One region of the Asticcacaulis aquihabitans genome, then DNA from elsewhere that is predicted to be linked to it. Evidence: riboswitches for the same ligand, from Rfam matches in the RefSeq annotation. Region 1 holds a riboswitch; the other holds the start of a gene.
What was found. Region 1 has a riboswitch for guanidine ahead of RCJ00_RS01755 (SMR family transporter). Riboswitches for the same ligand answer to the same signal wherever they lie in the genome.
Positions count from the first base shown of each region.

Region 2: another riboswitch for guanidine. It lies ahead of RCJ00_RS06360 (EamA family transporter); the one in region 1 lies ahead of RCJ00_RS01755 (SMR family transporter).

Region 1 is NZ_JAVGWM010000001.1:365,919-369,988, forward strand. It holds gene RCJ00_RS01745 (MAPEG family protein) at 1-28, opposite strand, end outside; gene guaB (IMP dehydrogenase) at 66-1,523, opposite strand; gene RCJ00_RS01755 (SMR family transporter) at 1,619-1,963, opposite strand; guanidine-III (ykkC-III) riboswitch at 1,994-2,062, opposite strand; gene RCJ00_RS01760 (DUF1523 family protein) at 2,111-2,446, opposite strand; gene RCJ00_RS01765 (RlmE family RNA methyltransferase) at 2,535-3,254, opposite strand; gene RCJ00_RS01770 (hypothetical protein) at 3,349-3,702, shown strand; gene RCJ00_RS01775 (peptidylprolyl isomerase) at 3,790-4,070, shown strand, end outside.
Region 2 is NZ_JAVGWM010000001.1:1,379,104-1,383,173, forward strand. It holds gene fahA (fumarylacetoacetase) at 1-996, shown strand, start outside; gene maiA (maleylacetoacetate isomerase) at 1,007-1,660, shown strand; gene RCJ00_RS06355 (Rieske (2Fe-2S) protein) at 1,657-2,013, shown strand; gene RCJ00_RS06360 (EamA family transporter) at 2,020-2,889, opposite strand; guanidine-III (ykkC-III) riboswitch at 2,905-2,976, opposite strand; gene RCJ00_RS06365 (glycosyl hydrolase family 18 protein) at 3,102-4,070, shown strand, end outside.

The sequences.
Region 1 (4,070 bases):
GGACCAGTATCCAAAGCTCATGAGTCATATCTGTGTCTCCCTTCAGCGACTGGCCCACGCACGCTTTATTGACGGTAATTCGGCGCTTCCCGCGTGATCATGACGTCGTGGACATGGCTTTCACGCAACCCGGCGCCGGTGATCTTGACGAAACGCGCACGCGCTTGGAATTCATCGATCGTATGCGCGCCGACATAGCCCATGGACGCTCGCAAGCCGCCCACCAACTGATGGATAACCGGCGAAATCGGTCCCTTGAACGGCACTTGGCCTTCGATGCCTTCGGGCACCAGCTTCATGGTGTCGCGCACTTCCTTTTGGAAATAGCGGTCCGCCGATCCCGACGCCATGGCGCCGACCGAGCCCATACCACGATAGGATTTGTATGAACGCCCCTGATACAGGATGACTTCGCCCGGCGCTTCTTCAGTCCCGGCAAACATCGACCCTAGCATGGCCGATGAGGCACCGGCCGCGATTGCCTTGGCCAGATCGCCGGACAGCTTGATGCCGCCATCAGCGATGATCGGCACGCCGGTCCCTTCGGCAGCGCGGGCACTGTCGATGATGGCAGTCAATTGCGGCACGCCAACACCGGCGACCATGCGCGTGGTGCAGATGGACCCAGGACCAATGCCGACCTTAACCGCGTCAGCGCCTGCGTCGATCAGGGCACGCGTGGCGTCATAGGTCGCGACATTGCCTGCAATGATCTGAACCTTGTTGGTTTCCTTGCGCAGGCGTGACACAGCCTGAGACACCAGGATCGAATGGCCGTGGGCGGTGTCGATAACCACCACGTCGGCACCGGCCTCAACCAGCGCCATCGAGCGCTCAAAGCCGGCGTCGCCGACCGTCGATGCGCCCCCGACCAGCAGGCGACCTGCGCCGTCCTTGGCCGCCAGCGGGTAGGCCTGGCTCTTTTCCATGTCTTTGACCGTGATCAGGCCGACCGCATGATAGGCCTCATCAACGACAATAATGCGTTCGATCCGGTGCTTGGCCATCAGGCCGCGCGCCTTGTCTTGGTCGATGCCTTCGCGAACGGTGATCAGGTTTTCCGTCGTCATCACTTCGGCGGCGATTTTGGAACCGTCGCTTTCAAAGCGGATGTCACGGTTGGTCAGGATACCGACCAACTTGTTGGTCTCACGCTCGACAACCGGAAAGCCAGAAATATGCTTGCGCGCGATGATATCCCTCACCTCCGCCAGCTTGGTGTCTGGATGGATGACAATCGGATTGATGACCATGCCCGACTCGAAACGCTTGACCGAGCGAATTTCGTCGGCCTGTTCTTCAACCGTCAGATTGCGGTGGACAATACCCATTCCCCCGGCCTGCGCCATGGCGACGGCTAAGCGCGCTTCGGTGACCGTATCCATGGCCGAAGAGACCAGCGGGATATTGAGCGTCAATTCGCGGGTGAATTTGGTTTTCGTATCGACCTGAGTGGGCACCACGTCCGAGGGACCGGGCTCCAGCAAAACGTCGTCGAAGGTTAAGCCTTCGCGTATTTCCATAAGGAACTCTCCATTTTGCGGGTTGTTCCTATGGGAATCGAACGGCTACGTAAAGACCTTCAAGGAAAATATTTGTTTCAAAGGTCACGGCGCGATCACGCAGAACCGCCCGACGTCGCCTTCAAGCCAACAATTGCGCATAAAAGCATGGCAAGAAAAACCACACGCAGTGGCGTGACGGCCTCATGAAACACAAATATGCCGAGGATGGCCGCCCCCAAGGCGCCTATACCGACCCAGATCGCATAGGCGGTACCGATCGGCAGGGTTTCCACAGCCTTGGCGAGCAGAAACATGCTCAGTGCTAAGGTAACGACGGTGAATATGGAGGCTGCGGGCTTGGTAAAGCCCTGGCTGTACTTAAGACCTATAGCCCAGCAGACTTCGAACAGCCCGGCAGTGATAAGGCATACCCATGGCAAGGGAAGAAATGACGACATTGCAATCACGCTCTTTTGTCAAAAACAAACAGGCGTCGTCTTGTCTTAACCGGGTACGGCGCGTCTCGTCCGGGCAGGACCGAAATAACAGGTCCCTATCGTAAAGCCAAGAAGATACCGCCCTGCCACCGCATAGGAGCCGAAAAGCTAAGAAATTTTTTCGGCCTTGGTGATATTCTTATACATGGAAAACACCGGAATCCGGAAACCGTAATAGCTGATGCGGAAACGCCCCGTCTGGATCAGCTTCCCCTGGATATCGGAAGAATTGAACTTCAGGTAAGCCGGGCTGTCGACATTCTTGTAGGTTTCGTCGGTAGTGAAGACGAGATAGACGTCTTTCACCTGCCCGTGGTCCTTCATGACTTTATGATCGACGCCGGTCACTACAACATCCTTAGAGCCATGCGTCCAGTAGGGAACGGTCCAGATCGCCAGAAAAACCAGCACAACGACAATAAAGGCAGCAAGCAGCTTTTTCATGGCCCCTCCAGGTTGGTGGCAATCCTAATCCTGCCGGTACATTGCGACAACCAAATTATCAGCCCCCGAAATTATGAGCCCCCAAAGATTATGAACCTCTGTAATTTTGGGCGACAATATAGATTTCCGTCGAACCGGCGCGGCTAGATTTCGGCTTGAAATGCTTCACCGTGTCGAAGGTGTGCTTTAGCTTAAGAAGCAGTTGCTCGGTTTCGCCCCCCTGAAACGCCTTGGCGACAAACGTGCCGCCAGGTTTCAGATTATCAAGCGCAAAATCCCCGGCCATTTCAAGAAGGCCCATAATCTTCAGGTGGTCGGTCTGCTTATGCCCGACCGTGTTGTGAGCCAGGTCCGACAGGACGACATCCGGCTTCCCCCCCATCATTTCCATCAGACGTGGGCCGATGGCGGGGTCGGTGAAATCCGCTTCGATCATTTCCGCGCCTGCGATCGGGTCAACCGGCAACAGATCGACGCCGACGACATGGGAGGCGCCGCGTTTGATAGCAACCTGCACCCAACCACCCGGCGCACAGCCCAGATCGACCACGCGAACCCCTTTGCGCAGGAAATGGAATCGCTCGTCCAATTCGATCAGCTTGAAGGCAGCGCGCGAACGCCATCCTTCGGCCTTGGCCTTCTGGACGTATGGATCATTCAGTTGCCGCTCCAGCCACTTCGCCGAAGACTGGGTGCGAAAGCGCGCTGTCTTGACCGCCGTGTGCCCCTTGGCTCGGCCAGACAGATTGCCGCCTTCCGGCGGCTTGACCATGCGGCGGCGGGGTTCATCTTGGGTATCGTCATTCATGACCGGCTCTATACTTGGTTTTACCGGATTTGCGGAAACTATTTTTTCCTTACGCGCGTCACTGCTATGAACCGGTGAACAGAAAGGACCTGTCATGCGCAAAGCCATCCTCCTCTCCGCCCTCGCCCTATTGGCCGCCTGTTCCCCACGCGAAAAGCCGGCGGACGTAGCCACCCCGGCGGAGGCCTCGCAGATGAACGAAAAGGCATCCGTCAACGCCGTTGCTATGAGCGCCATCCCGCAGAGATTGGCGCCCGACAGCACCTGCCTAGCTCAAATCGGCAAGGCCGCGGCCGACCACCTCGTCAAACGGTGCATCCAGGTCTCACCGGCCACTCATCCGCCCTGTAATGTTCAAAACCGTTGCGAAATGATCCAGGACGAAATCGACCGGTCCTGCGCCATGTATGGTCCGGGCGAGAAAAAGCCGGACGAATGCGCCGGATAAGTACCGCGCACAACACCAACCAGTTTTATTTTGCAATTCCGCGACCGAGCCCCTATGTCAGGCGCATCCAAACCAAAGGAGACATCCATGTCCGACGATCCCGAAAACACCCTGATCCTGACGCTGGACACCGGTCCGGTCACCATCCGCCTGCGCCCGGACCTGGCGCCGAACCATGTCGCCCGCATCAAGGAATTGGCGCGTGAAGGCTTTTACGACGGCATCGTCTTCCATCGCGTCATCCCGGGCTTCATGGCTCAGGGTGGTGACCCTCAAGGCCAAGGCTTCGGCGGCTCCGGCAAGAAGCTGAAGGCGGAATTCAACAGCGAACCGCACGTCCGCGGTGTCTGCTCGATGGCCCGTTCGCA
Region 2 (4,070 bases), 1.0 Mb from region 1:
GATGAGCGCTACATCGACGCGGCACAACCCTATCTCCATGCCGCCAGCGACTGCACCGTGCACCTGCCGACACGGATCGGCGACTACACCGATTTCTACGCCGGCATTCATCATGCGGTCAGCGTCGGCAAGCTGTTTCGGCCGGACAACCCCTTACTGCCCAATTACAAGCATGTCCCCATCGGCTATCACGGCCGTGCTTCATCGATCCGGCCGTCAGGCGAACCTGTGATCCGCCCGAAGGGGCAGACCCGCGCGCCCGATGCCGAAACTCCGACCTTCGGTCCCAGCAAGCGTTTGGATTTCGAACTCGAATTGGGCGTTTGGGTCGGGCCGGGCAATGCGCTGGGCGCCCCCATCGACATTGCCAACGCGGCTGCGCACATTGCGGGCTTCTGCCTGCTCAACGATTGGTCGGCACGCGATTTCCAGGCGTGGGAGTATCAGCCGTTGGGGCCGTTCCTGGCCAAGAACTTCATGACCACCATCTCCCCCTGGATCGTCACGCCCGAAGCCCTGGCCCCGTTCCGCCTGGCCCAACCCGCGCGGCCGGACGGCGACCCGCGCCCCCTGCCCTATCTGTGGGACGACGCCGACCAAGCCGGCGGCGCGTTGAACCTGAAACTCGAAGTGACCCTGCGCACCCAGGAAATGCGCGCCCAGAACCTTCCGGCCTATAGTCTGAGCCACAGCGAGGCGCGTCACATGTACTGGACCGTAGCGCAACTGCTCACGCACCACGCGTCTAACGGCTGTAACCTGCAACCGGGCGACCTTCTGGGAACCGGCACCATTTCCGGCCCGACGCCGGACAGCGCGGGCAGCCTGCTCGAAATCTCCGAAGGCGGTAAAAAGCCCGTGACTTTACCGTCAAATGAGACGCGAACCTTTCTTGAGGACGGCGATGAGCTTATCTTAAGGGCACACGCCGAAGCAGACGGCTTTGTTTCGCTCGGTTTCGGCGATTGCCGCGGGATCATTGTACCCGCGATATAAGGGACAGGAAATGCTCAAGCTGCATGATTACTGGCGCTCCAGCGCCGCATACCGTGTTCGGATCGCACTCAATCTGAAAGGCCTGGACTACACGGCCATCGGCCATGACCTGCGAACCAATGCGCATCATGACCCAGCCTATAAGGCGTTGAACCCGCAAGGTCTCGTTCCGGCGCTCGACATCGGCGGCCAGGTCCTGACCCAGAGCTCCGCCATCATCGAATGGCTGGAAGAGACCTGTCCGCAGCCACCCCTTCTGCCCCAGGCGGCGGCCGATCGCGCGGTCGTCAGGTCCATGGCGGCGCTGGTCGCCTGCGACATCCACCCGCTCAATAATCTGCGCGTCCTGCGTGAACTGAAGGCTGAACTGGGCGCAGACGACACGCGCACCAAGGTATGGGCGACCGGATGGATTGCCGAAGGGTTTACCGCACTGGAAAGCCTGATTGCCCGCCATGGCCGTGGCTACTGCTTTGGCGACGTGCCGACCCTGGCCGACTGCTTCCTGGTGCCGCAGGTTTTTTCCGCCCAGCGCTTCAACGTCAGCCTCGATCCCTACCCGCACATTCGCGCCGTCAACGAACGGTGCGATGAACACACGGCCTTCGTGCGCGCCCACCCGCGCCATCAGCCCGATGCCGATACGGTGGATTCCAATCGGTGACGACACGCGTCTACGCCACGCCCGCCGGTGTCAGGCTGGGGGCCGAGGACCTGATCAAGCCGGACGCCGCGCGTAATTTCGTACTGCAAATCGGTGAGGCCTTTTTTCATGGCTTTGTCGTCCGCAAGGCGGACGCCTATTACGGTTATGTCGATCGCTGCCCACACGCCGGCTTGCCCTTGGCGCAGGAACTTGACGACTACCTGACACCTCGCGCCGATCTGATTGCATGCAGCTGGCACGGCGCCCTGTTTCAGATTTCATCGGGCCGGTGCGTCGGTGGCCCCTGCGCCGGCCAATCCCTGACGCCCTGGCCCGTCCGCATAGAGGATGGGTTTATCGTAACGGCCTAACGGATATCAAACCGGTTCCGCCGGCGGCCGTTTCGACGTCATGGTCGAGCCCGCCGACGCAATGATAATCAGGGCGACGGCCAGCCATTGCAGAGGCGTCAGCAATTCGTGAAGAATGACCAGCCCAAGCACGGCGGCGACAGCGGGCTCAAGACTCATCATCAGGCCGAACGTTTTGGCCGGCATGGCCTTAAGCGCGATCATCTCCAGGCTATACGGAATGGCGCTGGCCAGAATGCCTATGCCAATGCCGTAGGGCAAAAGGCTCCACGACCACAAGGACGCGCCGGCGGCGACAACGCCGACCGGGACCGTAAATAGCATGGAAAACGCCATGCCAAGCGCCACGGCCTTGCCACCATGCACGCGATCGCCGACCTTCTGCCCGACGATAATATAGGCGGCCCAGCACACCCCGGCGACTAGGGCCAAAGCGACACCGAGCGGATCGAGCGCGCCGGCGCCCTGCGTCCAGGGCAGAAGGATCAAAAGGCCGGCGACGGCACAACCGACCCAGATGAAATCGCTCCATTTGCGCGACCCGAAAATCGCCACCGCCAGCGGGCCTGAAAATTCGAGCGCCACGGCGATCCCGAGCGGAATACGCGCCAGGGACATATAGAAGACGAGGTTCATGATCCCGAGAATGGCGCCGTAAAGCCCCAGGACAGGCCAATGCCTGCGTTCAGGACCGCCCTGCCACGGACGAAAGACGATCAACAACGCAGCGGTGGCGAAGAACTGACGCACGGCCGTCGTACCGGCGGCGCCAATCAGCGGAAACAGGTGCTTGCCCAGGGTCGCCCCCAGTTGCACCGAAACGATGGCGATCAATATGGCGACAATCGCCCATAGTTTGGTATTGGTTTTGGACATGATGCGACTCAGATAATGGCGTCGTCTTGTCTTGACCGGGTACGGCGCACCTCGTCCGGAGAATATCTGCTCGTTTCATACCGCGTCCCGCGCGCTTTCTCAATGAGAGGCGATCAAGGGAGAAAAATAAAATTGGTCTTGTTGATTATGACCAATAACAATGCCACTTTCGACAAAACCATAGAGTGGATAAAACCAGAGGGAACGTCGCGATGAAACACCTGATTGCCGGCGCCTTTTGCCTGTCTGCCACCGTTATGGCTCTCCCGGCCGCTGCCAAGCCGGCTTCGAAGCCGGTCGTCATCGGCTACCTGCCCGCCTTCAAGGGGCCCATGCTGCCGCATATGGACACCATCGATTTAAGCAAGGTCACCCATATCAATCTGTCCTTCGTCAATCCCGACGCGCAAGGGCAAATCGTCAGCGACACCCAGATGGCCTGCATGGATACCCATGGCCATGGTCCGACGCCCCTGGCCGACGTCAAGGCCGTAATCGCCCGCGCGCATGCATCGGGTGTCAAGGTGCTCATCTCGCTCGGGGGCGGTATTATTCCGGCCTGTTCGGGCGACTGGCCTACCCTGCTCAAGCCCGAAAACCGAACCCCTCTGGTGCAAAACCTGCTTGCCTTCGTGGATGAAACCGGTCTGGACGGGCTGGATGTCGATCTCGAATGGCAGGTGCTCACGGCCATCGATAGGGCCGGCGAATACACGCCCTTTATCCGCGACCTGAGCGCAGGCCTGAAGGCGCGTCATAAACTTCTAACCTGCGCAACCGCATCGGCCGAAGGCGGCATGATCCCGGTCGATAGCATTCCTTATTTCGATTACGTGAATATCATGTCCTATGACGGCGTAGGCCCAAGCTGGGGTACGGCTGGCCAAGAGCATTCCAGCCTGGCCATGGCCAAACGCGATATAGCCGTCTGGCAGGCGCGTGGCGTCACCAAGGCGCAACTGGTTCTTGGGGTCCCCTTCTACGGTCACGCCTTCGGCACCTATGCCAACGGAATGCTTGATTACAAGGGCCTGCTGGCGACCTACGGCGATACGGTTGCCGCCAATGACATCATCGGAAAGCCATGCAACGGCTGCGACTACGTGACCTACAATGGCCGCCCCACCATTCGCGCCAAGGCCGAACTAGCGCGTCAGGTCGGCGCGGGCGTCATGATCTGG